DNA from 2 places in the Cutibacterium equinum genome. Region 1 is predicted to be linked to the other one. Evidence: predicted binding sites of a transcription regulator. Region 1 holds the regulator's gene; the other holds the start of a gene.
What was found. Region 1 encodes HrcA, which represses chaperone genes, less so after heat shock. Its sites were predicted from a motif close to TTGGCACTCGNNNNNNNCGAGTGCCAA; they were not measured.
Positions count from the first base shown of each region.

Region 1 (15,663 bases):
ATCCTTCTGGTGCAGATAAACCATGTCGTCGTCATCGTGGAGCTTGCGGTGGGCCTCGGCCTCGTCGGCCGCCCGAACCACCTCGATCTTGTCGCCCGATCCACGGGCAGCCAGGTCCTGCTGAGCCACCTTGACGACGGCGGCGGCCTTGTCGTCGGTCACGACCACGCCGTCATGGTCGTGATGGGAGGAGATGATGGATGACACCACCGGGATCGCCAGGATGAGAACCACCGTGATGATCATCGAGATGATGAATCCTTTGTCGCGCAGTTTGACGCCGATCTCTCGGGATGCGACAAGACGCCAGGTCGATGATGTGCTCGTCATGACTGGGCCACCTCTCGGTAGATCTCGCCCAGGCTCGGGCGAATGTGGGTCAACTCGATCAGTCCGCCACGGTTCATCGACTCGGTGACGATGACGTCGAGGAGATGATCGATCTGGGCGGGATTCGGGAACTCGATGACAGCGGTGGTGCCGCCGACGTCGACGACCGTCAGGTCTGGCAGAGATCGCAGCCAGCCGAGATCGCCGCGCGCCTCCACTCGGTAGCGTCGAGGGCCGACCTCGCGCAATTCCTCTGTGGTGCCGTTGGTAACCATTCGTCCCTTGTGCATGATGACCATGCGGTCACACAGCCGGTCGATGAGGTCAAGCTGATGGGAGCTGAACAGGACCGGGACCCCTTGGCCGGTCTTCTCCCTCAACACGTCGGCCATCGCGTCAACGGCCACCGGATCGAGTCCGGAGAAGGGCTCGTCGAGGATGAGAACTGACGGATCAGCGAGCAGTGAGGCCGTCACCTGGACCCGCTGCTGATTGCCCAAGGACAGCTTCTGCACCTGGTCACGGGCGCGATCAGCCAGGCCGAACCTCTCCAGATACTCCATGGCCTGGGTGCGAGCGCTTCCGGCCGAGGCCCCCTTGATCCGAGCGAGATAGACGAGCTGGTCAATGACCGGCTGCTTGGGATACAGCCCTCGTTCCTCGGGCATGTACCCGATGGTGCGACGGTCCTTCGCCGTGATCGGCTTGCCCGACCACAACACCTGACCGGAAACGGGCTTGAGCACCCCGACGATCATCCGCATCGTCGTCGTCTTGCCAGCGCCGTTGGCTCCCACGAAACCGGTCATCTGACCCGAGGGGATCTCGAAGTTGAGATGGTCAACGGCCACCAGTTCCCCGAAACTTCGGGTGAGTTCGTCAACCCGAATTGACACCGGTTCTCGGTGGCGCATGTCTGTGTCGATCATGGCTACCTCCTACGTCCTTGACCTGCGATCACATGACCATCACATCCAAGTCGCGGCCTTCACGCATCAGCGGTACGACGGATTTCAGTCGGCAGATGTCTCCCCCACACGAATGAGTCCCGACTCGTAGGCCAAAGCCACGAGCTGGACCCGGTCGCGCAGGTCGCACTTCATGAGGCAGTTAGAAACATGGGTTTTGACAGTGGCTTCGGAGACGACGAGCTTCGCCGCGATCTCGGCATTGGACAGACCCCGCGCCACCAATTTGGCGACCTCAATCTCGCGGGCGGTGAGCTGTTCGATCCTGCTGTCGGTCGCCATCTTGCCCAGCCGCGAGGATCGGGCGATGACTCGTCTGGTGACCTCGGGGGCGAGCAAGGCATGCCCGTCTGCCACCTGCCGCAGACCTGCTACCAAGGACTCGGCGTCGGCGTTCTTGAGCATGAATCCGCTGGCCCCCGCATCGAGGGCAGCAAAAAGGTAGTCGTCTCGGTCGAAGGTGGTGAGGATGACGATCTTGACATCGCTGAACTCGCGGATCTTCGCGGTGGCCGCGATACCGTCCATGACGGGCATCTGGACGTCCATGAGGACGACGTCGGGAGCAGTTTCCCTCACCACGTCCACGGCCTCGGCCCCATTGGCGGCTTCCCCGACGACCGTGATGTCGGGCTCCACCGCGAGAATGAGACGAAATCCCTGACGGACCAATTTCTGGTCATCAACCAGCACGACGCGCATCAGTCCACTCCGTCCTCGATGTCCTCGGCCCTCGTCTTTTCACCCTGACGCAATGGCATGACGGCCCGCACTCGCCATCCACCGACCTTGCGCGGGCCCACCTCGATGGTCCCGCCCAGCACCTCGACCCGCTCGGACATACCGACGATCCCCACCCCGGTCGAGGGGCCGGAGCGAATCGGGCGGCCGTTGTCGGTGATCTCCACCTCGACCTCGTCATCATTGCACCGCAACGACACCGTCACCTCGGTGGCGCTGGAATGGGCCTCCACATTGTTGAGGGATTCCTGGACGATCCGGTAACAGGTGTGGCCCAGCAGGGGGCCGACCATGGAGTCGTCTCCCACTCGCAGCAATCGCACCGACGCACGTCGCTGCTCCTCGCACAGACGGTCAAGGTCGGCCAGGCCGAGGCGGGCACGTGGTTCACCACCGGCGCGCAAGGATCCCAGCAGGGAACGTATCTCGGTGACGACCGCCCGTGACTCCGATTCCACGGTGGCCAAGGCGTCGCGGGCCAGATCCGGATCAATGTCGAGGGCTCGACGAGCACCAGCGGCATGGATACCCACCACCGACACGTGGTGGGCCACCGAGTCATGCATCTCCCTGGCGATCCGCAACCTCTCGTCGAGAACGGCCTGCTCGGCCAGTTGGGTGCGCTGTCGTTCGATCGTGGCAGCCTGACGGCGGACCTCGGCCAGGTCCCGTGCCCGCAGCCAGGACACCTGACCCGCCAACGCTGCGCCGATGACGAAGGTGACGTTGATGATGACATAGGTGAGGACGAGATAAATGATCCCCTCCCCATTGCTGTCAGGATTGATGGCTTCGATCTGCTTGGTGAGCGAGTTCCCGAATGCCATCGTGAGGGCAACCCACCCCATGATGACGACGAAGACTGCCAGCATGGACCCCCAGGCGAGACGGCGGGTCCGCGCCCACCCCATGAGGGAGTCGTAGGAGAAGAAGACGGCCAGGGTCGACACCCAGTTGGCCGCCATGTACGGCGTCGCATAGGCTCCGATGACCCAGATGACAGTGATGAGGGCGGCCGAGGTGACCGGTGCCACTCGCCGGAAGGACAGCACCACAGCAAGGGCGATGACGACGATGACGTCACCTACTCCGAGAACGTCAAGGCGGTCTTGAAGAGCGGCCAGCAAGAGCCCACCGGCACCCACGGCGAGGGCCACGAGCGCCCCGACGAGCACGTCAACAGCGGGTAGGAACCCCACCCTCGGGACTCGCCAGCCCCGTGTATCCGGCACTCGGCGGCGCCACAGATCGTCCATCGCCATGAAGGACACGATTGCCTCTCGCACGCCACTGAGCGTAGCGAGTGGCACCCCCAGTCTCCTCCGTCGTGAGGATGAGATGTCACAGAACAGGCTTGTCAGTCGGCCTTGGCCAGCCTTCCAGCGTTGGCATTCCAGCGACCCATGAACTCCGTCTCGAGGGCGTCCAGATCTCCGCCACGCATGGCGACGCGGATCTGGTCGACCAGCCGCACCGTCCAGCGTTCGTTGTGAATCGTTGCCAAGGTGTTGGCGAGCATCTCCTTGGCCTTGAAGAGATGGTGAAGGTAGGCGCGGGAGTAATGGGTGCAGGTGTAACAGTCGCAACCCTCCTCCAGCGGGCCGAAATCGCGCCGGAATCGAGCGGTGTTGATGTTGTAGCGCCCGTCGACGGTGTAAATCGCGGCATTACGCGCCACTCTGGAGGGGTTGACGCAGTCGAAGGTGTCGGCACCGGCCCGGCAAGCGGCAAAGAGGTCGTCGGGCTCGGAGATGCCCAGCAGGTGACGGGGACGATCATCGGGCAGCTCCTCGGCACACCAGGTGACGATTCGCCCGAGGTTGACCTTCTCGATGGCCCCTCCTAGACCGAAGCCGTCGAACCGCTGGCCGTCAATCTCCATCTCGGACAGATCGCGGCACGCCTTGCGACGCAGGTCCTCGTACTGGGCTCCCTGAATGACTCCGAAGAGGGCCTGGTACGGCTTTGACGCCCTGGCCTCGGTCAGGCGCCGGTGTTCGGCCAGGCAGTGCTCTGCCCAGCGTCGGGTCCGCTCCAACGCCTCCTCCTGGTAGGCACGGGTGTTCATGAGTGTGGTCAACTCGTCGAAGGCGAACATGATGTCGGCGCCGAGCTGATGCTGGATCCTCATGGACACCTCGGGGGTGAACCGATGACGGTCCCCGTTGAGGGGACTGCGGAAGGTGACGCCGTCCTCGTCGACCATGGCCTTGCGGTCGGCGTCGGCAGCCATGACGTCATCCTCGGTCAGCTCGGAGATGTCCATCGCCAGAGTCTTCTTGAACCCGGCGCCGAGGCTGAGCACCTGGAAGCCACCGGAATCGGTGAAAGTAGGCCCGCTCCAGTTCATGAACTGGCCCAGTCCTCCGGCCTCATCGACAAGTTCTGGTCCTGGCTGCAGGAAAAGGTGGTAGGCGTTGGCCAGCACGGCCTGAGCCCCCAGTGCCGCCACGGATTCAGGTAGCAGGGACTTAACGGTCGCCTTGGTCCCGACGACGACGAAGGCCGGCGTCTCGATGTCACCGTGTGGAGTGTGGATGACGCCGGTGCGCCCGTGGGAATCATCGAGATGTGAGGTGACGTCGAATCCGAATGGCATGGGCGTCATTGTATTGACGAGTCCACCCCGAGCGCTCGCCATCGGCGGGGCCACGACACCGCCCCCTCGCCGGCACGGGACCTACTGATAATCTACGGTCAGCCCGTGAATTACCGAGGATGGAAACCGCATCAATCATCATGAAATCACTCAATAAACGACGCAAGCGCACGAGGCTTGCGACCTTTACGGTGGCGGTGACCTGTCTCGTCACGACCACCGCCTGCGCAAGGGTCCAGACGACGCCCATCGGTGAAACCGATACGCTTCCCGCCGATGTCAGGATCGCCACATCTTGGAGCCAACCGGATGACCCCATCTTCAATCGTCCGGGGCTCTTGTCCCTCGACGGCGACACTACCCATGCAGTCAAAAAATTGGACAACGCGCCCCGATACACTAGCGTCGGCTCCGATACTGATGGGAACGTTGCCTTTATTGACTTCTCCAACATGTACGTCATGGGGAAATCAGGAACCAGGATCATACCCCGGACAGATCCTTACGTACCAGATTCGCAATTCATCTACCCCTATCCCCTCGGTGGCGGAGAATTCGCATTCTTGTCGAATTGGGGTGACGATCCATCAAATCCCGACAAATACACATTCCTCCTCGAATTCACCGACGGCACATCAATGCACATACCACACTGGGTGTCTGATATTACAATGTGCAACAATCAGATATATGGGATTTCCCACAACGCATACCATAGCCCTTCAGGAGTGCAATTCTTCCGTGTCGACCGACAGCACCGCAAGACAGTAGACCTCGGGCCTCTTATGACACCCCGGTGGGGGTTGACTCCCGAAAGCGGCCTCGCATGTCACGGGAAAGATCTCGTCGTGCGACTGGGCGCAACGTCATGGAACAAGAAGGCGACATATCCGCAAACCACCCTGGCATTCTTCGACCTGAAAACAGGATCAGCCCGGCAAATCCCGATCACCGATGAACACGGAAAACCCCTCAATACGATCGACGGCGGAGGAGTCCGCGAAGACAGCATGGGCCCTACCGGTTCAGACGCGGTCATCATGGGACATGAATTCATCTGGACCCTCCTGTCCGGACAGGTCGTGGCCACTGACCTGACCACTGGAAAATCCCGCCTCATCGTGAACACCGACCTGGCCACAGACCAAGGGAAACCACCTCGGATCCAAGGCAAAACCGTCGGAGTGATCGACACCTCCACCGACACCCCCACCATCCGCCTTTACGATCTGGAAACCGGAGCCATGATCAAAGAAGTGGACTCATCAGCAGCCAAGGAAGCCCACGAACGCTCCGGGGGCATCTTCTCTGGCCTATTTCTGTCAGGATTCGCCTTGCTAACACCCCCCTGAGACCCCCGCTTCACCACGAAACCTCGTTGACCACGACCTCCATGGCCCAGAAATGAGCGCAGGGCACAGTTGCCATGCGGTTGCCATCGGCGGCCCTGCCCATGACCCATAGCCGCCAGCACCTATGGCTACCCTGTTGGGTACGGACCCGCCCCCCGGAAAGGACCACCGATGGACGTCAACTTCCCTACGCTTCAGCCGCGTGGCCTGGAGAAGATAGCCGAGCTCATCGACAAGGGGGTGCACATTCCCAACCCGTTGACCGTCGACATCGACGAGGACATCAACGTCGACAACATCAGCGGTGAGGGCGTCGTCATCGGCCCCGGATGTCGGATTCGTGGCCGTCGCACCGTTATCTCTGCCGGGTGCGTGCTCGGCGACGAGACCCCCATGACGATTCAGGACTGCCAACTGGGCACCGGGGTCACACTCAAGGGAGGCTTCGCCCAAGACGCCGTATTCCTTTCCGGGGCGAGCATGGGATCGGGAGCCCACGTCCGTGGCGGCACCATCCTCGAGGAGAAGGCCAACGGGGCCCACACCGTCGGCCTCAAGCAGACCATTCTGCTGCCCTTCGTCACCCTCGGCAGCCTCATCAACTTCTGTGATGCCCTCATGGCCGGTGGCACATCTCGGTCGGATCACTCCGAGGTCGGGTCGTCCTACATTCACTTCAACTTCACTCCTGACGGCGACAAGACCACGGCCTCTCTCTTCGGTGACGTCCCACACGGAGTGCTGCTCAACCAGCATCCAATCTTCCTGGGCGGTCAGGGCGGAACAGTTGGCCCAGTGACGACCGGATTCGGCACCGTGGTCGGGGCTGGGTCAATCCTGCGCGACGACATCCTCGACGACGACCAGCTCGTCCTGCCTCCTCCGCCCACCGGTCGACAGCGCCCGGTAACCCCGACCAGCTATCGCAAACTGGATCGCATCATCGCCCACAACGTCACCTACCTGGGCAACCTGTCTGCCCTGCAAGCTTGGTATCTCCACATCCGTCGTCTCTTCATGTCTCGCGACCGGCTGTCCGAACTGGTGTGGCAGGGAGCCCTCGACAACCTCGCCTCGGCGCGCACCGAGCGGATCAAGAGGCTCAAGTCACTCATCGGCAAGGTCCAGCCGACTGACGCCGGCCGAGCTCAACTGATCGAGAATCGCGATGCCTTCCTGACCGCCCTCGACGTCCTCGACTCCCCGGCCCCCGGTGACGTCGTGAAAACCTGTGGCGCTGCCGCGAACGGTGGCGCCGAGTATCTCGACGTCGTGCGAGGATTCGACGAAGCCACCCAGAACGCCATTGTCGAGTGGCTCGGCAGCATCGTCTCCACCCAGCAGTCCCAGGCCCAAGAGGTCATCGACCAGCTTCTGTTGCCGTTCTGACTTCGCTGTTCTCCTCGTGTTCCGGCATCTCGACGCCAAACCGTCGGTGGTCGCGGTCAGGATGAGGGGCGAAGGGAGGGGCCATGACGACACCGTTCAACACACCGAACAACACCCTGCATGACCGCGGATTGGCGATCCTGCGTCGTCTCGTCGGTCGCGACGATGCCGAGTTCCACCCCGGCCAGTGGGAGGCCATCGAGGCCCTTGTCGCCCATCGCCGTCGTGCGCTGGTGGTGCAACGCACCGGCTGGGGAAAGTCAGCGGTCTACTTCGTCGCTGCGTTGTTGCAGCGAGCTGCCGGATTCGGACCAACCCTCATTGTCTCCCCGCTCATCGCCCTCATGCGCGACCAGGTGGCCGCTGCAGAACACGCTGGCGTGCGGGCTGCTGCAATCTCCTCAGCCAATGTCACCGAGTGGGCCGACATCACCAGGCAGCTCGATGCTGACGAGATCGACGTCCTGCTGGTGTCTCCGGAACGACTCGTCAATCCGACGTTCGCCACGGAGCACCTGCCCGATCTGGTGGGACGACTGGGGATGCTTGTCATCGACGAGGCCCACTGCATCTCGGACTGGGGCCACGATTTCCGACCCGATTACCGACGTATCCGCGACCTTGTCTCAGCCCTGCCCGACACCATACCGGTGCTGGCGACGACAGCCACCGCCAATTCGCGAGTCGTTCAGGACGTGGCAGAACAGATCGCTCCGGCTCGTGATCTCGATGATGTCTTCGTGTTGCGCGGACCGTTGGCCCGGGCCTCCCTGCGGCTCGGTGTGCTCAACCTGCCAAACCCAACTGATCGTCTGGGCTGGCTCGTGCAACATCTGGATGACCTGCCAGGATCCGGGATCATCTACTGTCTGACCATTTCCGCGGCCGAGGACACCGCTCGCGCACTGGTCGAAGCAGGTCACGACGTGCGGGCCTACACCGGACGCACTGACCCCGAGGAACGGTCAACCCTCGAGGAAGCCCTACGTGACAACCAGGTCAAGGCCTTGGTAGCAACCAGTGCCCTGGGAATGGGGTTCGACAAGCCCGACCTCGGTTTTGTGGTGCACCTGGGAGCGCCGAGCTCTCCGATCGCGTATTACCAGCAGGTCGGTCGAGCAGGCCGGGCCACCGAGAACGCCGACGTCCTGCTGCTTCCCGGCCCGGAGGATCAGGACATCTGGACGTACTTCGCCACCGCAGCCATGCCCACCCAGGAGCGTGCCGACGCTGTGCTGGGAGCACTGTCCGAGGGGCAGGTGCTCTCTGTTCCGGCGTTGGAGGCCCGCGTCGACATCAGACGCAGTCAGCTTGATCTGCTGCTCAAGGTGATGGCGGTGGACGGGGCGGTCGAGAAGGTTCGTGGTGGCTGGAGAGCCACCGGGAATGGGTGGGTTCATGACACCCAGCGCTATCAGCGAATCCTTCAGGCACGCCACGACGAGCAGCAGGCCATGCTCACTTACGAGCATCTGGACACCTGCCGGATGGCCTTCCTCACCGGCCAGCTCGACGATCCCTCCGCGTCACCATGCGGCCGCTGCGACGTCTGCGCTGGCCCGTGGTACCCGACGGACATCGACCCGGCGGCATCCTGCTCGGCGACAACCATCCTCGACAGGGTCGGTGTTCCCATCGAGCCGCGCACCACCTGGCCATCGGGGATGGACACCTTGGGAGTTGGTCTCAAGGGCCGTATCGGCACCGAGGAGATGGCCGAGGAGGGCCGCGTCATCGCCAGGCTCTCCGACCTGGGTTGGGGAGGGCCGCTGCGAGACCTGCTGCGCAACGATGCCAACGGCGTTCCCATCGACGCCGAGATCACCCCGGCACTGGCCAAGGCCTGCCTCAAGGTCCTGGCCGAATGGGATTGGGGACATCGCCCGGCCGCCGTGGTCCGAGTGCCATCGGTCACCCGGCCTCGCCTCATCGACTCCCTGGCCTCGGGGCTGGCCCGAGTCGGTCAGCTCCAAGACCTTGGCTGGCTCGATCTGGAACACAACGCCCCACGCCTCGATTCATCGACGAATTCGGCTTACCGCCTTCGAGATGTGCACGACCGTTTCAACGTCGGACCGCAACTCATGTCACGGCTGTCCCACCTCGGCGGTGCCCCAGTACTTCTCGTCGATGACGTCATCTCGAGTCGATGGACGATGGCTGTCGCCGCACGGGTGTTGAGACGAGCTGGGTCAGGCCCCGTCCTGCCGCTGGCCCTCGCGCTGACCCACTGAGACCCGGCACTTCCCCGCCAACCACTCGTCCGCGTGCGCCACTATCCCTGAGCGAGACCACGAAAAAGTAGTGGATTCGTCACCTAAACGCGAACGTGGCACCTTCGCGAGCCTTGATAGGGCACGATGGAAGTAGCACCTAGTACCTAGGAGGATTCATGTCTCTTGCCAAGTTCATCGCCCGTTCCGCTCTGTCCGCCATCTTCATCAAGGGAGGCCTCGGCCAGGTCACGAGCGCCGATTACCTTTCCGGAGCTGTCGACGGACTCTTCGGGAAGATGCCCGAGGCAGTTCGCTCCCAGATCCCCGATGTTGATCCCAGCCTGCTGGTCAAGGTCAACGGCGGCACCATGGTGACCGCAGGATCCATGCTGGCCCTTGGCATCAAGCCGCGTCTGGCCGCCACCATCCTGGCCGCCCAGCTCGTCCCCGTCACTCTTGCCGGACACCCCTTCTGGGAGAAGGACGGCGATGAGAAGGCCGGCGAGCAGATCCAGTTCTTCAAGAACATCAGCCTCATCGGTGGCCTGCTCGCCGTTGCTCTGGGTGGTGCCACCAAGAAGTGAGCCAGTGAACTGCCGTCACGCGACGGCAATCCCCCTCCACACCGATGGGGCCGGACGGAAACCCGTCCGGCCCCATCGCCATATCAGGTATGGCCATGTCAGGTATGGAACAGCGCGGAAGGTCACCCGGCGTGGTCGGCCATGGCCCGAAGTTGGGTCAGCCCAACCACGCCGGCCGTCGAGGTCCGCAACACTGCGTCACAGATGGTCACCGGATGAGCGCCGGCAGCCACGAAGGCCTCAACTTCCTGGTCGGTGATGCCACCTTCAGGCCCGACGATGAACATCACCTCACCAGACTCCGGCAGGTTCTGACGCACCAGGGGTTCGGTGGCTGACTCGTGGAACACATAGGCCGCGGCTGCGCCACGAATCCTGTCCACCACATCCTCGGTCTGAGCCAGCGCAACCGGGGGAACAAGGAATCTGCGCGACTGTTTGGTGGCCTCACGAGCAGCCGCCTGCCACTTGGCCACGCCCTTGGCCTGCTTGTCGCCCTTCCAGCGCACGATGCTGCGATCGGCCTGCCATGCCAGGATCTCGTGAACGCCCATCTCGGTGAGAGTCGCCACGGCAAGCTCGGCGCGGTCAGACTTCGGCAGGGCCTGGACACCAACCCAGCGATGAGCGGTGACGGGGGCTTCGAGCACCTCGACCACCTCGACTCTCACCGATCCCTTCGTCACCTCGATGGCAGGTCCGCGCACTGCATGGCCCTGGCCATCGGTGACGAGAACGGACTCCCCCACCCGAATACGGCGTACCGAACTGGCGTGGTGGCCTTCCGCCCCGGTGATGTCGACCACTGTTCCGGGCGTGGCTCCAGCAACCTCACCGAGGAAGCAGGGGTCACTCATCCGCCGAACGCTTCCTTGATGCGAGAAAACATGCCGCGTGCCCCGGACTTCTCCACGAACGCCGACGCATCGGTCTCCCCCCGAGCCTCGGCCAGCTGACGCAACAACTCCTTCTGGTGGGAATCGAGCTTGGTCGGAGTCTGCACGATGACAGTGACACCCAGGTCACCCCGGCCACCACGGCGCAGTCGCGGCACGCCACGATCGGGGATGACGATGCGATCGCCCGACTGGGTTCCCGATGGCACCTCGACGGTGACCGACTTCTCGGAGTCCGCGAAGTCCTCGCGATCGGCTTCCAAGGTGTGAACCGGCACCTTGCTCCCCAGCGCAGCCGCCGTCATCGGGATCGTCACGATCATCTCGAGGTTGTCTCCCTCTCGGGTGAACACCTCGTGCGGGCTGACCGTCATCTCGATGTAGAGGTCGCCGGCCGGGCCACCACCGGGGCCCACCTCTCCCTGGGAATCCAGGTGGATCCGGTTGCCGTCAGCAACTCCGGCAGGGATCTTGACGTTGATGGTGCGGGTGGTGCGCACCCGCCCCTCACCGGAGCACTCCTGGCACGGATCGGGGATCACCGTGCCGTAGCCACGACAGGTCGGGCAGGGCTGGCTCGTGCGAATGTCACCAAGGAGGGACCGCTGCACCGTGATGACCTCGCCGCGCCCTTCACAGGTGTGGCAGGTCACCGGCTCCGAGCCGGACTGTGCTCCCTTACCTTGACACTTCGGACACACCACCGCGGTGTCGACGTCCAGCGGTTTGGTGACGCCGAACACCGCCTCAGCCAAGCTCAGGCGCATCCGCACCAAGGCGTCCTGGCCGCGTCGGGTCCGGGAGCGGGGCCCACGTCCGCCACCACCAAAGGAGGTTCCGCCACCGAACATGGCGTCCACGAGGTTGGTGAAGTCGAATCCGGCAGTGCTGAATCCGCCCTCGCCGAATCCACCCATGCGGGCGTTCGGGTCTCCGCCACGGTCGAAGACGGCGCGCTTCTGCGGGTCCTGGAGCACCTCATAGGCTTCCTGGACCTTCTTGAACTCGTCCTCCGATCCCGGCCCAGCGACATCGGGGTGAAGTTTCATGGCCTTGCGGCGATAAGCCTTCTTGATGTCGTCGGAACTGGCATCCCGGGAAACGCCGAGAATCTCGTAATAGTCGTTGCTCAAGGATCATCCTTCTGCCAGGAACCGGCCCACATAACAGGCCACGGCTCGCACGGCTGCCATGGTTGAGGGGTAGTCCATTCGGGTGGGTCCGACGACACCGAGGCTTGACAGGGCATCGTCAGGACCGTATGTGCTTGCCACCAATGAGGTGGACTGGAAGGGCACGTCAGTGTTCTCGGCACCAATACGCACCGTGACCTCGCCGGCTTCCCCGGCGGTGACCTCGCCGAGCAGTCGCATGAGGACGACCTGCTCCTCGAGGGCTTCCAGGACCGGACGCACCATCGTCTCCCACTGTGCACCGAACGCGGTGAGATTGGGAACTCCGGCGACGACCACACGGGCGGACGGATCGACGGCGAGGATTTCCAGGACAGTCGCGACGACCGAGGTTGCGTGCTGGCTCTCGGCTGGTCCGAACTCGTCGAACTCGTCAAGAAGCCGATTGAGGGAGTCAGCGGCCTGTGCAACCGTCAGGCCGACGAGGGCCTCGTTGAGCCTGGTGCGAAGCCCAGCAAGATTCTGCTCGTCGTGGCCGGGAAGCTCCACGATCCGCTGCTCCACCGACCCCGACGACATGATGACGACGATGAGGACGCGGTCGGTCGACAGGCTCACCAGTTCGAGGTGACGGATCGTGGCCGTCGTCGCCACCGGGTATTGCATGATCGCCACCTGGTGGGTGATCTGGGCGAGAAGTCGCACCGTGCGGCGCACGATGTCATCAAGGTCGACGGCCCCGCTCATGAAGGCATGGATGGCTCGACGCTCTGGCCCAGACAGCGGCTTGACGGTGGCGATTCGGTCAACGAAGAGGCGATACCCCTTGTCAGTCGGGATACGACCGGCGCTGGTGTGAGGGTGGGTGATGTAGCCTTCCTCCTCCAGCACAGCCATGTCATTACGCACTGTTGCCGGGGACACCCCCAGGCCGTGACGTTCCACCAGGGCTTTGGAGCCCACCGGCTCCTTGCTGGAGACATAGTCGGTGACGATGGCCTTGAGCACGTCGAGCTTGCGGTCGTCGAGCACAATCCCTCCTCACGCGACCTCATCGGGTACAAGCCTCACTTTGGCACTCTCAGGTGCCGAGTGCCACTTTATCGCGTTCGTCTGGAATCCTTCTGCTTCTCTCGCTGGCAGCGCATTTCCCCAGACGTGCCACACTGGTGGCCATGTCGACCAATCCCCAGAATCCCGAGTGGACCGCTCTGACGGCCAGAGTGTGGACGACGACGATCGAACCGGAAACCGTCACCTGTGGATTGGTGGCCGGCGACGATCACGTTCTCCTCATCGACACTGGATCCTCTCCTGAGCAGGGGGCACGCCTGGCAATGTCGGCAGCAGCCATGCTGGGCCGCCCGGTCGATCGGGTCGTCGTCACCCACCACCACGATGACCACAGTGGCGGACTTGCAGGAATTGATGGGGCCCAGAGCTGGATGCACGAGGCTGCGGTGGCTCACTGCCCCGGCCTGCGTGTTGACCACCCCATCGCCCTGATGGCCTATGTCGATCTGGGTGGTCTCGGCGCCGAGGTCATTCACCCGGGCCCTGGACACACCGACGGGGACCTCGTCGTCATCATCCGCGAGGAGAAGGTGACCTTCGTCGGGGATCTGGTCGAGACCGCCGGGCCACCACAGTCCGACGAGACAACCGATGTGCGAGGCTGGCCGCGCGCCATTGACGCGGTCATCACGGGCACCGATGGCGTGGGCGTCTACGTGCCTGGCCACGGGCGCCCAGTCGATGCCGTCGCCGTCATGGAACAACGCGGCGACCTGGCCGAGAGAATCCCCGTCGAGATTCCCCTCACCCCGGTGGGCCAGCACATTCCTCCCCAGCTGGCCTGAGGCCGGCCGCCCCACACCGCTCAACCCAGCAGATCAGCGACCACCCGGTAAGCCTGCTCATCAGCCGCGACGACGAGCTTTCCCGCCATGCCGGCTGGCCCGTACTCGACCCCATCGGCGCTGCGGACGACCCCACCGAGCTCACGCACCATGAGGGCTCCAGCCAGGTGATCCCACGGATGGGAGTGTTGATACACGGTGACGTCGGTCTGTCCCAGGCAGATCAGCGGGTAGTCCACCGCGCAGCACCACTTCGACATCTGCCACTCGACCTGCGGTGAGGCGATCTTGTATGCCTCATGGGTCGTCGCGGCGCGAATCGGGACCTGGGAGCCTCCTCGTCTCACCGTCTCACCGTCACAGGTGACCCCTGCGCCACGCTCAGCACACCACATGTGGCCGTGCTGGGGCTGCCAGATCCAGGCCCTCACCGTTTCGCCATGATTGAGCTGGGCGAGCATCACCCCGTGGTCCTCCGATCCGCGCACGAAGTTTCTCGTGCCGTCGATGGGATCGATGACCCAGGCCAGGTCGGCGTCGGGAAGGGCGTCGAGAATGGTCGGGTCGGCGAAGGCGGCCTCCTCCCCGACGACAACCCCACCCGCATACGCGATCAACGCCGCACCCAGCTCCTCCTCAGCCTGACGATCGGCATCGGTGACGAAGTCACCGGGTTTCTTCTCGTGGATCTGGTGATCCTGCAAGGACCGGAACCGCGGATCGATGACCCTGGCTGCGACGTCGCGGATGAGATCGCCGACACTCTGAGCGTCAATGTTCATGCCATCTCCTCATCGTCGAGCTCATCGACGTGGTCACAGGTGACGAAATCGATGAGTTTCTCCATCTCGGTGTTGAATCGCGGATCCAGGTCGTGCCAGTCACGCACCCGGTGCAACATGGCCTGCCAGGCCTTGCCGACGTCGGCCTGTGTGGAGTGCGGCAGGCCGAGGCGTTTCAGGGTGCCGAGCTTGAAGTCCTCGTCCATGGGAACCTGCGGCCATTCCTTCCGGCCGATCCGCTCGGGTTTGATGGCCTGCCAGATGTCGATGAACCGGTGGCCGGTGATCATGACGTACTCGCCATATCCTCCGCGCCGAACCTCGTCTGCCACGCGGGATTCCTTGGTCCCGGCCACGAGATGGTCGACGAGCACTCCCAGGCGATGCCCTGGCCCCGGCCTGAACTCGGCGACGATCCCAACCAGATCGTCCATACCACCCATGTATTCCACGACGACCCCGACGTGGCGCAGGTCGTCACCCCAGATCTTCTCGACGAGTTCGGCGTCGTGGCGACCTTCGACGTAGATGCGGCTGGGAAGAGCGACCCTGGCAGGTTCGGCCGGCCCAGCAACCGATCCTGACGCCGTGTGCGTGATACTCGCACTGCCCTGACGCGAGGGAATGCGCAGAGTGACGGGTGTGCCGTCGACCCAGAACCCAGGACCGATAGGGAAGGACTTGCGTTTGCCCTTGCGATCCTCGAGCACAACCAGGCCGTTGTGCCACGCGACGACGGCCCCGACATATCCGCTCGAGGGATCCTCGACGACCATGTCGAGTTCCAACGGCATGTCTACGCTGCTTTTCATGT
Region 1 is NZ_CP115668.1:892,964-908,626, reverse strand. Features, by position in the region: gene O6R08_RS04145 (ABC transporter permease) at 1-330, opposite strand, end outside; gene O6R08_RS04140 (ABC transporter ATP-binding protein) at 327-1,259, opposite strand; gene O6R08_RS04135 (response regulator) at 1,344-2,000, opposite strand; gene O6R08_RS04130 (sensor histidine kinase) at 2,000-3,349, opposite strand; gene tgt (tRNA guanosine(34) transglycosylase Tgt) at 3,397-4,638, opposite strand; gene O6R08_RS04120 (hypothetical protein) at 4,758-5,990, shown strand; gene O6R08_RS04115 (UDP-N-acetylglucosamine pyrophosphorylase) at 6,162-7,379, shown strand; gene O6R08_RS04110 (RecQ family ATP-dependent DNA helicase) at 7,463-9,613, shown strand; gene O6R08_RS04105 (DoxX family protein) at 9,772-10,179, shown strand; gene O6R08_RS04100 (16S rRNA (uracil(1498)-N(3))-methyltransferase) at 10,302-11,036, opposite strand; gene dnaJ (molecular chaperone DnaJ) at 11,033-12,208, opposite strand; gene hrcA (heat-inducible transcriptional repressor HrcA) at 12,212-13,240, opposite strand; gene O6R08_RS04085 (MBL fold metallo-hydrolase) at 13,384-14,067, shown strand; gene O6R08_RS04080 (inositol monophosphatase family protein) at 14,088-14,849, opposite strand; gene O6R08_RS04075 (DUF3097 domain-containing protein) at 14,846-15,663, opposite strand, start outside.

Region 2 (15,663 bases), 470 kb from region 1:
GGCGGAGCAAGCAGCCAGAACGATCTGTGCGCCGGTGAGCTCGTCGCCCTCCAGCCCCTCGATCGTGGCGGCCTTGGAAGCCTGGATGGGGGCGACACCACCACCGGGGATGATGCCCTCCTCGACAGCTGCCTTGGCGTTGCGCACGGCGTCCTCGATGCGGTGCTTGCGCTCCTTGAGCTCGACCTCGGTGGCAGCACCCACCTTGATGACGGCGACGCCGCCGGCGAGCTTGGCGAGGCGCTCCTGCAGCTTCTCGCGGTCGTAGTCGGAGTCGGAGTTCTCGATCTCCTTGCGGATCTGGCTCACGCGTCCGGCGATCTGCTCGGAGTCCCCGGCACCGTCGACGATGGTGGCCTCGTCCTTGGTGACGACAACCTGGCGGGCGTGGCCCAGCAGGTCGAGGGTGACGGCGTCGAGGGACAGACCGACCTCCTCGGAGATGACCTGGCCGCCGGTGAGGATGGCGATGTCGTTGAGCATGGCCTTACGACGGTCACCGAAGCCCGGGGCCTTGACGGCGACGGACTTGAAGGTGCCACGGATCTTGTTGACGATGAGGCCAGCCAGGGCCTCTCCCTCAACGTCCTCGGCAATGACGAAGAGCGGCTTGCCGGACTGCATGACCTTCTCGAGGACCGGCAGGAGGTCCTTCAGCGAGGAGATCTTGGAGTTGACGATGAGGATGTAGGGATCCTCGAGGACAGCCTCCATGCGCTCGGTGTCAGTGACGAAGTAGGGCGAGATGTAGCCCTTGTCGAAGCGCATGCCCTCGGTGAGCTCAAGCTCCAGGCCGAAGGTGTTGGACTCCTCGACAGTGATGACGCCTTCCTTGCCGACCTTGTCCATGGCCTCGGCGATGATCTCACCGACGGTGGGATCGGCAGCCGAGATGGAGGCGGTGGAGGCGATCTGGTCCTTGGTCTCGATGTCGATGGCCATCTCGGACAGACGAGCGCTGATGGCCTCGACGGCGGTCTCGATGCCCTTCTTCAGGCCCATCGGGTTGGCGCCAGCAGTGACATTGCGCAGGCCCTCACGGACCATGGCCTGGGCCAGGACGGTGGCCGTGGTGGTTCCGTCGCCAGCGACGTCGTCAGTCTTCTTGGCGACCTCCTTGACGAGCTCAGCGCCGATCTTCTCGTAGGGATCGTCGAGCTCGATCTCCTTGGCGATGGAGACACCGTCATTGGTGATCGTCGGGGCGCCCCAGGACTTCTCCAGGACGACGTTGCGGCCCTTGGGGCCGAGAGTGACCTTGACCGCGTCGGCGAGGGTGTTCATACCCGCCTCAAGACCGCGGCGGGCCTCGATGTTGAATTCGATGAGCTTTGCCATGTTTGGGGGATTCCTCCGCTCCGGTGGGCTTGGCAGCCCGTGGACGTCAGATGGTGTGGCGGGAGCGACCCCGCGTTGTGTTTCCCCGTGATGCCCGCGACGGACGATCTGGTGATCTCATCACCGGGACAACCACTCGCACCGGCGCTCGCAACACCGATTCGGGCGGTAGCACTCTCGCTTGCCGAGTGCCAATGACATGTTTAGCACTCGCACCCCGCGAGTGCAAAGGGTTGATGAACAGAAAGTGGCTGATTGCGCTGCCCCAGGGTTGGCGTCAGGCAGGTTGCGCCGCGTTGCTGCTCGACGATCGCGCGCCGGACCCTAAACTGGAATCGTGTCAGATTCCTCCACTCCCGACGACGTGGCGTTCAACGAACTCAGTGCATCGGATCGCGCGATCCTGGACCTCGAGGAATCTTGGCAGGCCGGGAATCCAAGCCTTGACAAGGAGACCGTCATACGCGAGAAGCTCGGCATGTCGTCCCCCCGCTACCACTTGCGACTCAACGAACTCATCGACGATGAGTCGGCCGCACGTTATGCGCCGTCCCTGGTCGGACGGCTGCAACGAGTCCGCAGTCAGCAGCGCCGGTCTCGCAGCGCACAGTTGCTCGGATGACACACGCGGCGTCGTCAACGATGCGACACCATTGACGAGAGGCACACTATGAAACGCCTGACCGGTACGGTCCGGACGTACTCCTGGGGCTCCTATGACGCGATCCCCGACATCTTGGGGCAAGAACCCGACGGCGAACCCTGGGCCGAATACTGGCTTGGGGCCCACGACTCCTCGCCATCAACCCTTGACGGCACTCCTCTCAACGACTACCTCGACGCTCACCCCGACGAGCTGGGTCAACGCAGTCGTGACGTCTTCGGCACGAAGCTGCCCTTCCTCCTCAAGATCCTCGCGGCTCGCCACCCCCTGAGCCTCCAGGCCCATCCTGACGCCCACATGGCCAGGAGTGGGTTCATCCGCGAGAACGAGGCTGGTATTGACGTCAACGACCCCCAGCGCACCTTCGTCGATGACTGGCCCAAGCCCGAAATCCTGGTCGCCATGAGTGACTTCGAAGGACTGTGTGGATTCCGGGACCCGCACGAGACCCGTCAACTCTTCGATGGTCTCGACGTTCGTACCCCGATCGACCCCGTGTTGGGATCCCTGACGGAGCGTTCCGGTCCGGCGGCTCTGGCTGAGACCTTCCTCGACTGCCTCGCCGGCGACGACATGCGTCGTCAGATCGTCGTCGAAGTGGTGTCAGGGGCCGTCAACCATGTTGGCGAGGACACCGCACTGGGTGAGTTCGCGCGCACTGCCGTGGAGCTTGACGAGTATTTCCCCGGAGATCCATCAATCCTTGCCGCACTCATACTCAACCGCGTCCACCTCAAGCCCGGGCAAGCGCTGGCCGTTCCTCCCGGCCTCATGCATTCCTACTTGTCAGGGACCGGAATCGAGATCATGGCCGATTCCAACAACGTCGTGCGCGGCGGGCTCACTGACAAACACATTGACGTCGACTCTCTGATCGAGATTGTCGACTTCCAGACCCAGGAACCGCGCATCATGACTGCCGAGGACGTCGACCCCGGTCTGCGGGTCTTCCCCAGCAGCCATGACCAGTTCCGGCTGTGGGAACTCGACCTCGACGCCACCCGCCCCACCATCCTGCCGGCCAGTGACTTGGCGCGTATCCTGCTCATCACCGGTGGCTATGCGGTGTGCTCAAGTTCGCAGGGCACTGAGGAAATCGTGCATGGCCAGGCTGTCTGGATCCCCGCTGGAGAGCAAGTGCAAGTCGATGGGGACTGCGACGGATTCCTCGCCGCTGCTGGGCTGTGATACTGACTCACGCAATGACTCCCCGTGTGGAAATCAGGCGGTTGAGAGAGGATGGACCCATGGCACACAAGATGAACGTCGAGAGTTTCAACCTGGACCACACCAAGGTGGCGGCACCGTTCGTGCGCGTGGCGGACGTCAAGCACCTTCCTGCCGGCGACACCCTCACCAAGTACGACGTGAGGTTCTGCCAGCCCAACAAGGATCATCTGGAGATGCCTGCGGTCCACTCCATCGAGCACTCCTTCGCCGAGTGCGTGCGTAACCATTCGGAGTCCGTCATCGACTTCGGGCCGATGGGATGCCAGACCGGGTTCTACCTCATCATGGTCGGCGAACCGGACGTCCCGGCCATCTGCGAGCTCGTCGAGACGACCCTGCGCGACATCCTCGAGCTCGACGCCACCCCCGCCGCCAACGAGGTGCAGTGCGGATGGGGAGCCAACCATTCCATCAAGGCTGCCCAAGACGCCGCCCGCACAATGCTGGACCGCCGCGATGAATGGGAGCAGGTGATGGCCTGAGAGACAGGTGGAGCCTCTGACAGGATTCGAACCCGCGACCATCGCTTTACAAGAGCGGCGCTCTACCAACTGAGCTACAGAGGCCTGCCGCCTCCTGGCGACGTGGGACATTGTGGCACATGTCGTCAGGATGGCCTAGCTGGCTTCGGATGCCGTCGGTGTCGTCAGGACAACACCTCGGACAGGTAGCGACGGGCCCCGACCATAGACGGACCGTACCAGGCCAGCCTCTGACCGTCGACGAGACGGACGTCGAGGTCGGGGAAAGCCGACACATCGTCGATCCCGAATTGGTAGGGCTCGTCAGGCAGAATGACGCGGTCCGGGCGGGCCGAGATGAGATCGTCCAGGTCGACGTGAGGGTAGCGCGACTCCCCCGGCAGGCTGACCAACGTCACCCCGACCTTCCTCAACACATCGGCAATATAGGTGTCTTGTCCTACGCAGATCCACGGGTCCCGCCACACTGCGACGATGGCGGTTCGGCTCTCGCCACTCCACGGCTCCTCCCATTCCGCCGCGGCGTCACACAGCCATTCCGGTTTCTCGACGCAAAACCCTTCGCTGAAGAGCCTCGTCAGGCTGGTGAGAGCCTCGGAAACCGTGTCGATCCGCGTCACCCACACAGGGACCCCTGCCTCGCGTAACAAGGCGACGTCGTATTCGCGGTTCTCCTCCTGATTGGCGACGACGAGGTCAGGGCGTAGGTCGACGATAGCCGCGCGATGTGGATTCTTCGTGCCCCTGACCCGGGCCACCTCATGCCCCACGACCTGTTCCAGATTGGCCGGACGGATGCAGTAATCAGTACACCCCACGAGGACGTCCGGACATGTCATCGCGATGGCCTCGGTAATCGAGGGCACCAAGCTCACGACTCGCCGCACCGGCCCACTCACCGGCACCTGGGCACCAAGATCGTCAATCATGACACCGCCGCCACAATCAGCGCCGTCAAAACCCAGAACGTCATCTGCGTCACCTCATTGATACTTCCGAAGGTGTCACCGGTCATGCCGGACAAGCGTCGCACGAGATGATGAATCCATCCCCGCGCAGTGAGCAGGCTCGCCGCGGCGCAACCGAAAACCACCAGGCACCACACCCAGCCTCCAGCGACCCATCCGGCCAAGGCGCACACGCACCCCAGCGCGGTCAGATTGATCGAGGCTGATGTGGGAGTCGTCACCCCGGCGACGAGGGATCCGAATCCTCCCGGGCGCGCGCAGGGCACCCCGGCCATCGTCGCGAAAAGAATGGCGGCTCGTCCCATGGCCGGGCCTAGAGCAACCAGCACCGCCACGCGCCACCATGCTCCCGAACCGGTCGTCCCGGCCAGGCTCACCACAGCGGCAGCATCAACGAGCAGCACCAGAAGGATGCTGATAACGCCCATCGGTCCGATATCAGACCTCTTCATGATCTCAAGGGCCTTGTCCGGCGCTGCACGCGACCCCAGACCGTCGGCAGTATCGGCAACCCCGTCGAGATGGAACCCTCCGGTCGCTCCTGCCAGCCAGCACAGCGCAAGCACCCCAGCCAGCCACGACCCGGCACCCAGCCCGAGCACGAGAGCCACGATCCCGCCGGCCACCACTCCCAGGCACAGACCCAACCACGGGAAAGCCGTGATGGCTCGACGAGCCAGCCGACGGTCGATGTCGGTCAGGTACGGCCCCGGCAAGATCGTGAAGAGGGACAGGGCCTCGACTATCCCGCGCAGCGGACCCAGTTTGCTCAGGTCAGGATGTGGCTGTTCGCTCATGCCCACCTCTTCGGGATGCCGGCCACGCACATCCACACCTCGTCACAGGCATCCGCGACAGCGGCATTGAGTCGCCCCAACTCGTCTCGGAAGAGCCGTCCGGCCGCGGTGTCGGGCACGACCCCCATCCCTACCTCATTCGAGACGAAGGTGACGTCGCGACGAGTCCGGCGGATGGCGTCGGTCAGGTCGTCGACGCGGTTTCTCACGGACGTCTGCCAGGTCTGGTCGCCAGGATCGGCACTCCAGGCCCCCACCTCGTCGAGAATCCGGGTGATCCACACCCCGAGGCAGTCCACCAGCACCGGGGAGTCGTCGTCGGCCAGCAACACTGCAGCGATATCTGTGGTTTCGACGGTCTGCCAGGTCGCCGGTCGCCGGGATTGGTGCAGGCGAATCCGCTCCTCCCACTCGGCGTCGTCGGGGTTGCGCTGGGAGGTCGCGACATAGGTGGCACGGGAGTCGCGAGGCAGTCTCGACTCAGCGAAGGTCGACTTCCCCGACCTCGCACCCCCCAGAACGAGCGCCCGGCAAGGAACCTTTCCTTCGCTGGCGTCTTCTTCGGTGGCATCTACGTCGATGGCGTCGGGAATGTCCGTCTCCCCGGTCACCTTGATGTCGGTGACGTCAGCGTCCTCGAAAGTGGCCATCTCATTGAGGATGTGGGCGCTGGCCTGCACGATCGGCAGAGCCAGGATGGCTCCCGACCCCTCCCCCAACCTCATACCGAGGTCCAACAAGGCGGGCAGGTCCAAAGCGGAGGTCGACGCCGCGATTCCCGGCTCGGCACCGGCGTGACTCATGATGATGAAGTCGCGGGTTTGCGGGCAGATTGCGGTGGCCGTCAGAGCGGCAGAACAAGCGATCACGCCGTCAATGAGCACGGGGATGCGTGAGGAGGCCGCGGCAAGGATGAAACCAGCCATGGCCGCATGCTCGAAACCTCCCACCTTCGCCAACGCCTCGACCGGGCGGTCAGCCTCCGGGCGGTTGACCTGGATGGCACGGGAGACCACACCGATCTTGTGCTGATGCCGACGATCGTCCGACCCAGCACCCCTTCCCGTCACCTCAGCAGGAGGACGCCGCGTGAAGACGCTGATGAGGGCCGCCGCCGGCGTCGTATTGGCAATCCCCATCTCGCCAGTGACGAGGATGTCTGCTCCCTGCTCGACAGCTTCCAAACCGGTCTCGATACCAACTTCGAGGGCCCGGAGGGCCTCGTCAAGACTCATCGCCGGGCCTTGGGAGATGTCGTCCGTGCCTCGGCGCACACACCGCTGACGAATGGGCGCGTCAACCTCATGGCGGGCACCGACGTCAGTAATCCACAGCTGGGCACCCAGGTTCCTCGACATCACGCTGATCGCCGCCCCGCCAGCCGCCATGTTGACCATCTGCTGGGTGGTGATCTCCTGGGGATCAGGGGAGACCCCCTGAGCCCACACCCCGTGGTCACCAGCGAACAGCCCGACAACCGGGTGGCTCGGAACCGGGACCGGAACCTGTCCATACATCCCCGCCAGACGGATGGACAGATCCTCCAACAACCCCAGCGAACCCTCCGGCTTGGTGAGCACCTGCTGACGAGCCCGAGCAGATTCACGTGCTGTGGCGTCAGCTCCTCGAATGCCGCGTACCGTGCGGGAGAGCAGACTCTCAGCGGACAGGGATTCAGGCAGGCAGACCATCATGCTCCATCGTCGGGGACGCCGCCGCGTCCCTCCAGGTCTGTGTCCTCGCAGCCTGGACGCCACGCACGCGCGTCACAGTCGTCCTACCCCGGTCGAGGCAGGTGTACGCGGTTCTGGTCTGACTTCGCCTCGACGGCGTCACAGTGGCGGGACCGTCCCGGATTCTCACCGGTGTTCCACCGCGATCACTGATCATTGTCCCACAGGCTGGTTTGATGGAGTCATGGACGTCCTCATTCTTGGCGGCACGACGAAGGCCCGGCAGCTGGCCACTCGACTGGTCGACGACGGGGTTGACCTGTGCACCTCCCTGGCGGGACGCACCAAATCCCCACGGCCGGTTCCCGGTCCGACGAGACTGGGCGGGTTCGGGGGGATCGAGGGACTCAAGGACTTCCTCACGGCCCACGAGGTCAAGGTCATGGTGGACGCCTCCCATCCCTTCGCCGCGACCATGCACGGCCACGCCGCCCAAGCCTGCCGCGATCTCAATGTGCCGCTGGCCCGGTTGGCCCCGCCCAGCTGGCGCACCCAGCCCGAGGCAGCGACCTGGACCTGGGTGGACGACCACGACGACGCCGCACGGGCCCTGGCGGACCTGCCTGACGTCGTCCTGCTGACGGTGGGACGCCAACCCGTCAGCCACTACCTGCGACTCGGCCCGCGCCGGGTCATCGTGCGCTGCGTGGACGCCCCCGACGAGGAACTTCCCGAAGGCTGGACGGTGCTGCAGGAGCGCGGCCCCTTCACCATGGACCGGGAGCGCGAGATCTTCTCCGGCGGGGCGGCGACCCTCGTCTCGAAGGACTCCGGGGGCACTGACCTGGACCCGAAGCTTCGCCTGGCAGCCGAAACCGGCATCCACGTCGTCATGGTGTCACGCGGCCCGGCCCCCGGCTGGGGAGACGAGCTGGGCGAGGTCGACGAGGCGGTGCAGTGGATTGACGACCACCTCGCGACCGTCAAAAAACCTCAGTGATCTGACGGTTCGTGGACTCGGGTCTGGTCAAGGTCGAGTCCAGCGACGTCACCGACCACGGTGATGGCCGGCGGCTTGATCCCCGCCTCGGCCATGTCCTCGGCAGCCTTCTCCAAGGTCGTCGTCAAGGATCGCTGGGTGAACAGGGATGCGTCCGCGACGACGGCGACCGGGGTGTCACCGGACAATCCGCCATCCATGAGGCGCGCGGCGATGTCACCGATGTGAGCCACGCCCATGAGGATGACCAGAGTGGTGCCGGTCTTGGCGATCTGGGCCCAGTCGAGCTCGGAACGGGTGTCACCGGGGGCGACGTGCCCCGACACGACGGTGAACCCCTGAACCATGTGACGGTGGGTCAGTGGGACTCCCATGAGTTCGGGACCGGCCACGCAGGAGGTGACGCCGGGGATGACGCGCACCGGGACCCCGGCGGCGGCACAGGCCTGCCACTCCTCGCCGCCACGACCGAAAACGAAGGAATCGCCGCCCTTGAGGCGCACCACCTTGCGCCCGGCCTTGGCATGCTCGACAAGCAGCTCGTTGGTGCGCTCCTGGGGGACGTAGGGCCCGCGCGGCACCTTGCCCACCGGGATCTTCTCGGCGTCGGGGTTCTCGTCCATGACGTCGGCCGGGGCGAGTCGGTCGTAGAGGATGACGTCGGCCTGGCGCACCGCTTCCAGTCCTGCGATGGTCAGCAGTCCGGGATCACCGGGGCCACCTCCGACGAGGGTGACGGTGCCGGGAACAAGTTCTGGCGAGTAGGACATCAGTTCTCCTTGGGGGGACGTGCGACCAGATCACAGATGGCTTGAGACAACGCGGCGTGGGTTTCCGGGTCGCGGACGGCGAGTCTGATCCAGGTGGGTCCCAGACCGGGGAAGGTCTCCCCGCGTCGCACGGCGAATCCACGATCGGCCAGGGGTTGGCGTACCGAATCGCCACTGATCGACGAGGTGTCGACCAGGACGAAGGGAGCCTCGGACTCCACGACGTGCAAGCCCAGTTCCCGCAGGCGCCCGACGAGATCAGCGCGGGCCGCCGGGAGCTCGTCGCGCAACTGGTCGCGAAAACGGGCGGCCTGCTGTCCGGTGCAGGCGACCATGGCTGCGATGGCCGGCGTCGAGACCGACCACGGGGTCTGACGGGCTGCCAGCCGCGAGACGAGTCGCCGATCCCCGACGAGGTATCCGGCACGGATGCCGGCCAGGCCATAGGTCTTCGTCAAGGACCGCAGCACCAGCAGGTCGTCCATGTCACTGCCGATGAGGGACTGGGATTCGTCGGTGGCGTCCATGAATGCCTCGTCGACGACGAGGATCCGGCCAGGACGACGCAGGGCCAGCAGGTCGGCGGCCGGATGCAGCCGTCCCGTGGGGTTTGTGGGATTCCCGACGATGACCAGATCGGCGTCCTCGGGGACAAGGCCCGGATCCAGTGCGAACCCGTCGGATGCCTTGAGGATGACCCGGTCGACGTCAATCCCCGCCGCCCTCAACGCAGCCTCGGGCTCGGTGAATTGGGGATGGACGACGACGGCGTGACGCGGCTGCGTGGTCGCGATGAGCGGAAAGGCCTCGGCGGCTCCGGCTGTCGGCAGGACGCTGTCTGGCCTCACGTCGTACATGGCAGCCAGGGCGTTGCGGGCCGGGGTGGCGTCCGGATAGCGCGCCCAGTCGTGCTCGGTGGAAGTGATGGCCTCACGAAGCCACTGCGGCGGCTCGGGAACCCGCACGTTGACGGCCAGATCGACCAATCCCTCGGCGATGTCGCTGTCCCCGTGGTGATTCAAGTCGGGCTCGCTCGCGTGGTCGTCTGCGGCCTCGTGGCGCCTGGCAACCTCACGGGCAAACCACACCGCCTGGGAGGGCTGGCCTGCCCAGTGCAGGTGCAGATACGAGGCCTGAACGGTGGGACGTCCCAGCCCGGCAGGGTCCGCCAGAGCTCCCTCGGCGCGATCTGAGCCGTCGGGCATGGCGATGTGCCAGGCAGGGTCGATGTCAGCGAGTGGGGTCGTCATGGTGCGGTGGAATTCATGGCCGACGACACTGATGGAGTCACGGGTGGCCACGCGATAGCCCATCGTCAACCTCTTCGCCATGGCCGCATCCATCGGCAACACCCCGGACATGTCGTGCCCATCGAGGTGGCGGCAGAGGTACAGCAGCCCGGCGCACTCCGCAACGATCGGCATGCCGGCCGCAGCGTGGGCGCGGACATCTGCTGCCAGCTCGGTGTTGTCCTCAAGATCCGTGGCGTGCATCTGCGGGAATCCACCACCCAGGTAGAGCCCTCGGATCCCGTCGGGGAGACGTCGATCTGTGAGGGGGTCGACGTCAACGACGCGGAACCCGGCGGCCTGCAGCATCTCGGTGGTCTCGGGGTACCGGAAGGTGAAGGCCCGCCCGGCGAAGATGCCGACCATCGGGGGCTCGTCGAAGGACTGGGCTTGCCAACCGGCTGATTCCAGTGCGGTTCTCGGATTCCACGGCTCAGCGTCGAGGTCGGGGGCCGACCTGGCCAACTCCATGACGGCGTCAAGGTCGACGTGCTCGGCGATGAGATCTCCCAGGCTCGCCACCTTGGCAGCTGAATCCTCCCACTCCCCCGCCGGGACCAGGCCCAGGTGGCGTGACGGCACGAAGATCGACTCGGTGCGCGGAATCTGTCCCAGCACCGGGATGCCGAGACGGTCGAGGCCACGGACGATCTCGGCACCGTGGCGGGGCGAGGCGACCCGGTTGAGGATCGCACCGGCGATGGTGACACTCGGGTCAAAGGTCGCCAGACCTGCCACCACCGCGGCGTGGGTGAGGGAGGCGTGGGCGGTGTCGACGACGACGACCACCGGGGTCCGAGTCGTCGTGGCGATCTCGGCGCTGGACCCGCGCCCAGTGCCGAGCTGGCCGTCGAACAGCCCCATCACCCCCTCGATGACCGCGACGTCGGCCGGGTCGGGGGTGAGGAAACCGTGGGCCAGCAGCGGAGCCATGAGCTCCTCACCGCACATCACCGAGTCCAGGTTGCGACCCGGACGACCGCTGGCCATCGAGTGGTAACCCGGATCGATGTAGTCCGGGCCGACCTTGAACGGCGCCACCGTACGGCCACTGGCACGCAGGGCTGCCATGAGACCGGTCGCCACGGTCGTCTTGCCACCTCCCGAGGCCGGGGCGGCAATGAGGATTCGGGGAAGATGCATCACCACTCGATTCCTGCCTGGCCGCGCTGTCCGGCGTCGAAGGGGTGGGTGATCTTGGTCATCTCGGTGACGAGGTCAGCGGCCTCGACGAGCGCAGCCGGGGCGTGACGACCCGTGATGACGACGTGCTGGGTTCCAGGGCGATTGACGAGGGTGTCGACGACCTCCTCGACGTCGAGCCATCCCCAGTGGAGCGGATAGGTGAACTCGTCAAGAAGGTAGAAGTCCATGGCCTGGTTCGCCAGCAGTTCGCAGACGTGCCGCCATCCCTCGCGAGCAGCAGCCTCAGGATTCTCTGCGGCGTCGAAGGATCGTGCCCAGGACCATCCGGTCCCCATGACCTCCCACACCACAGGCCCACCAACGCCGGTCTCCTCGTGCAGTTTCCCGAGAGCCTGCAGGGCGTCCTGCTCACCGACATGCCACCGTCCAGATTTCACGAACTGAAACACGCCGACTCGCCATCCCTGGTTCCAGGCGCGCAGGGCGGTACCCATGGCCGCTGTGGTCTTGCCTTTGCCCTCACCGGTATTGACCGCCAAGATCGGCCGCAACCGTCGCTGTCTGGTGGACAGCCCGTCGTCTGGTGTGGCACCACTGCGCGCCTGCGGCATGAACGACCTCCTTGCGGGTCCGCGCCCGTCAGGCCACGGCTTTTCCGTGACCTGACCCGCCGGATCGACCTGGCTTGCGCTGAGGCGCTCACAGTGGCGGGACCGCTTCGGATTCACACCGAATTCCTCCCTGCGAGTCTGCGTCGATTCTGTCACATCTGGGTGGCAGCCCTCACCGCGCCATCGGGTCAGTCGTCAAGGTTCGGGTGCTCCCTACACCCCTTGGTGTCCCCACCACCACCTAGGCTTCCCACATGACCCATGATCCTGACGCCACCCTCCTCGGACGCACGCCTGGCCTCGACGAGAAGCACTTCGCCCATGACGGGCTCATCACCAAACACCCGGTGAGGGCCGTCGCCCTGGCAGCCCTGCGCCCCATGCCGGACCAACTGCTGTGGGACCTGGGCACCGGAGCCGGATCAATCGCGGTGGAATGGTGCCGCACTGATCCGACCTGTCGAGCCGTCGGGGTGGAGCGCAAGGCAGAACGGGCCGCCAATGCCCGCACGAATGCCGCAGAGCTCACGCTGCCGGGCCAGTTCGAGGTCATCGACGCCGACCTGACCCGAGGTCTCCCGGAGGGACTGCCCGACCCGGACGCCATCTTCATCGGCGGCGGCGCGACGGAGACCCTCGTCAACCAGTGTCGGGCCCGTCTGCCCATCGGGGGACGACTCGTCGTCCATGGGGTGACAATGGAGGCCGAGATGCTCGTGGAAGCCTTGCACCGGGATCTGGGCGGTGACCTCATGAGGTTTAGCGTCGAGACCGCCGACAGCATCGGTCGGCTGCGAGGCTGGAAACCCGCCCGCACCGTCGTGGCGTGGACCTGGCAGCGCGCTGAGTGACGGCGTCAGCGCGGAGTGCTCGCAGACCGGTGTGACAACAACTCGACGACCTCGTTCATCGTCCGGGGACGTTCATCCATGCCAAGACGCCGGGCCAACTCGAGGGTCCACGGCAGGTGCAGATGAGCCCTCTCCACGACGGGCACGTCTGCGAGCAATTCGTCGATCGGCCCCTGCCGTACTCCCCCGTCAACGACGATGAGGGCCTCGTCAGCCCAAGCCAGTGCCAGGTCGACGTCGTGGGTGGCCATCGCCACCGTCGTGCCGTGGTCTCGCAGCCGGTCCAGGGCCGCCAGCATCCTGGTGACTCCGACCGGGTCGAGTCCGGCTGTGGGCTCGTCAAGGAGAAGGAGATCCGGGCGCATGGCGACGGCACCGGCGACGGCGATCCTCTTGCGCTCGCCGTAGGAGAGCTGGTGTGTGGCACGTTCGGCAAGATGGCTGGCCCCGAGCAGTTGCAGGGCCTCAGTGACGCGTTCGCGCACCTCGTCCACGTCTAGCCCCATGTTCATCGGGCCGAAGGAGACGTCCTGACTCACGTCAGCGCTGAACAGCTGGTCGTCGGGGTCCTGGAGGACCAGCTGGACCGCCCGGCGGTGCTCACGAAGCTGGCGGCGCCCGTGCCCGAGCACCGTGTCACCCCTCTTGATCTTGCCCTTGATGGGTTTGAGGGAGCCCGACAGGCAGCGCATCAGCGTCGTCTTGCCTGACCCGTTCGCTCCCAGGATTGCCACGCGAACTCCGGCGTGGAAGGAGACGTTGACGTCAGTGAGCACCATGGGCCGGCCAGGGTGGGTGGCGTACAGGTGCTCGGTCGACAGCAGGACCTCGTCACTCATCTGAGCATCCTTCCGGTCGTCGTCCAACTGATCGCCCAGAGGCCAGCGATGACGAGAACAACAATGATCTTGAACCGCGCCGATCCGACGCGTGTGACGGGCAGGGTCACCAAGGCAGACTCAAATCCTCGATTGACCAGGCCGTCGTTGAGGCGATTGGCCCGTGTCCAGGCGCGAATGCCCACCGAACCCAGCAAAGCAGCCGTGTTGTTCATGCGCCGGTTGAACCCGCCGAATCTGCCTGCCGGGGTGTTACCAAGGCGGGCACGCTGAGCTTCACTGGCGCTGACCATGGTGTCGAGCAGCACGAAGATGAGCCGGTAGGTCAGGGATGCGATCTCGAGTAGCGGATCGGGAATGTGGAACTTCCGCAGCCAGGTGAGCAGATCGACCATGGGGGTGGTGACGGCCAGCACCATGACGGTGAGGGTGCCGCAGATACCGTGTTCCATCAAGGACATCGCCTGGGCGGTGGAGACCGGACCGATGCTGAACACCCCGGCGTGCCACCAGACTGTTCCCTCCGGGCTGGAACCCACGCTGATGAGGACCGAAATCGCCCCGATGACGAGGAAGACGATCGGAGCAGCCATGGCTTGCCACAGCACTCTCCTCCGGATGCGTGCCGGGCCAAGGATGACGATCAGGCTGACGATCCCAGCCAGCAGCGACCCGGGCCAGATGCCAGAACCCACCACCGGGCTCACCCACGACGAGGCCTCCATTGGCGGGGTGCACAGAGAGGTGAGGAGGAGGGCCGTCGACAAAGCGACCTTCTCACCGACCGGACGACGCCGCCAGGGAGAGTCCCAGGCGGCGTCGTCGAGAGAGGTGATCGTCATGACTTGGCGGAGGCAGCGGCTTCCGACGAGGTGACGGCGGCCTCGGGCACGTCGTCGACACTGTGCAGGTCGGAGGCGTTCTCGGCCTCCTCACGGCCTTTCTTCCTTCCGGCCATACGACCCAGGGCGTAGCCAGCAACACCGGCACCCAGAGCTGCCTGCATGGCGAACAGACCAGACTCGACCTCACCGGAGTTCGGCTCGAAGACTGGCTTGATCCACTCCTCGGCGCCGGCCTCCTCGGCTGCGGTGGCGGCAGCGTCATCGGTTCCCCCGAATCCCTCGCCGTCATCGGTGGTCTTCTTGGCACCGAGGATCATGCTGGTGACGAACAGGGCAATCAGAAGGACGATGATGACCGGGGTCACCCATGGGCTCTTGCCGGTCAGCGAAGTGTCCTGGCGGGTCTTGGTAACGGTGTTCTCAGGCATGGGCCACCTCCGGGCTGCCAGCGAGGACACCGAGCTGCTGGAGCTGCGGGGCGGCGACCTTGGCAAGGAATCGGAACAGCAGGATTCCGAGCAGCCCCTCAGCGAGAGCCAGCGGGATCTGGGTCCAGGCGAAAATGGTCAGGAACTTGCCGACGGCTCCCCAGAAACCACCGGTCGGATCCGGGAAAGCAAAGGCGAGCTGGAAGCTGGTCACGACATAGGTGACGAAATCGGAGAAGACCATGCACAGGAAAATGGCCAAAGCATCCGGGCCATGACATTTCTTGGTGAGTTTGTAACAGCCGTAGCCGGCCCAGGGTCCGACGATGGCCATCGAGAACGTGTTGGCACCCAGAGTCGACATGCCGCCGTGAGCCAGCAGCAGGGCCTGGAAGATCAACACGATCATCCCCAGGAAGGCCATGACTGGTGGTTTGAACAGAGCTGCACCGACGCCAGTTCCCGTCGGGTGGGAGGACGAGCCGGTAACGCTGGGCAGCTTGATGGCGGAGAGAACGAAGGTGAAGGCGCCGGCAGTGGCGAGCAGGAGCTTGTTCTCCGGGTGCTCCTTGACCTCCTTGACGACTCGGTAGCCGCCGTGAATCACGAATGGCGCAGCAGCTGCGTACCACACTGCGCACTGGGCTGGCGAGAGAATCCCCTCAGCGATATGCATGAGGCGTCATCTCCTTTCTCGGGAATCGCGTCCCGTCCTGGAAAGGCCTGATGTGC
Region 2 is NZ_CP115668.1:423,550-439,212, reverse strand. Features, by position in the region: gene groL (chaperonin GroEL) at 1-1,338, opposite strand, end outside; gene O6R08_RS01970 (DUF3263 domain-containing protein) at 1,676-1,960, shown strand; gene manA (mannose-6-phosphate isomerase, class I) at 2,009-3,190, shown strand; gene O6R08_RS01960 (S-ribosylhomocysteine lyase) at 3,232-3,714, shown strand; tRNA gene O6R08_RS01955 (tRNA-Thr) at 3,723-3,798, opposite strand; gene O6R08_RS01950 (helical backbone metal receptor) at 3,879-4,643, opposite strand; gene O6R08_RS01945 (adenosylcobinamide-GDP ribazoletransferase) at 4,640-5,479, opposite strand; gene cobT (nicotinate-nucleotide--dimethylbenzimidazole phosphoribosyltransferase) at 5,476-7,173, opposite strand; adenosylcobalamin (AdoCbl) riboswitch at 7,253-7,370, opposite strand; gene O6R08_RS01935 (cobalt-precorrin-6A reductase) at 7,397-8,152, shown strand; gene cobA (uroporphyrinogen-III C-methyltransferase) at 8,146-8,922, opposite strand; gene O6R08_RS01925 (cobyrinate a,c-diamide synthase) at 8,922-11,354, opposite strand; gene cobO (cob(I)yrinic acid a,c-diamide adenosyltransferase) at 11,354-11,968, opposite strand; adenosylcobalamin (AdoCbl) riboswitch at 11,999-12,122, opposite strand; gene cbiT (precorrin-6Y C5,15-methyltransferase (decarboxylating) subunit CbiT) at 12,223-12,819, shown strand; gene O6R08_RS01910 (energy-coupling factor ABC transporter ATP-binding protein) at 12,825-13,658, opposite strand; gene cbiQ (cobalt ECF transporter T component CbiQ) at 13,655-14,500, opposite strand; gene O6R08_RS01900 (energy-coupling factor ABC transporter substrate-binding protein) at 14,497-14,931, opposite strand; gene O6R08_RS01895 (energy-coupling factor ABC transporter permease) at 14,924-15,607, opposite strand.
Region 2: the regulator HrcA is predicted to act here: its motif matches at 1,507-1,533, upstream of groL (chaperonin GroEL).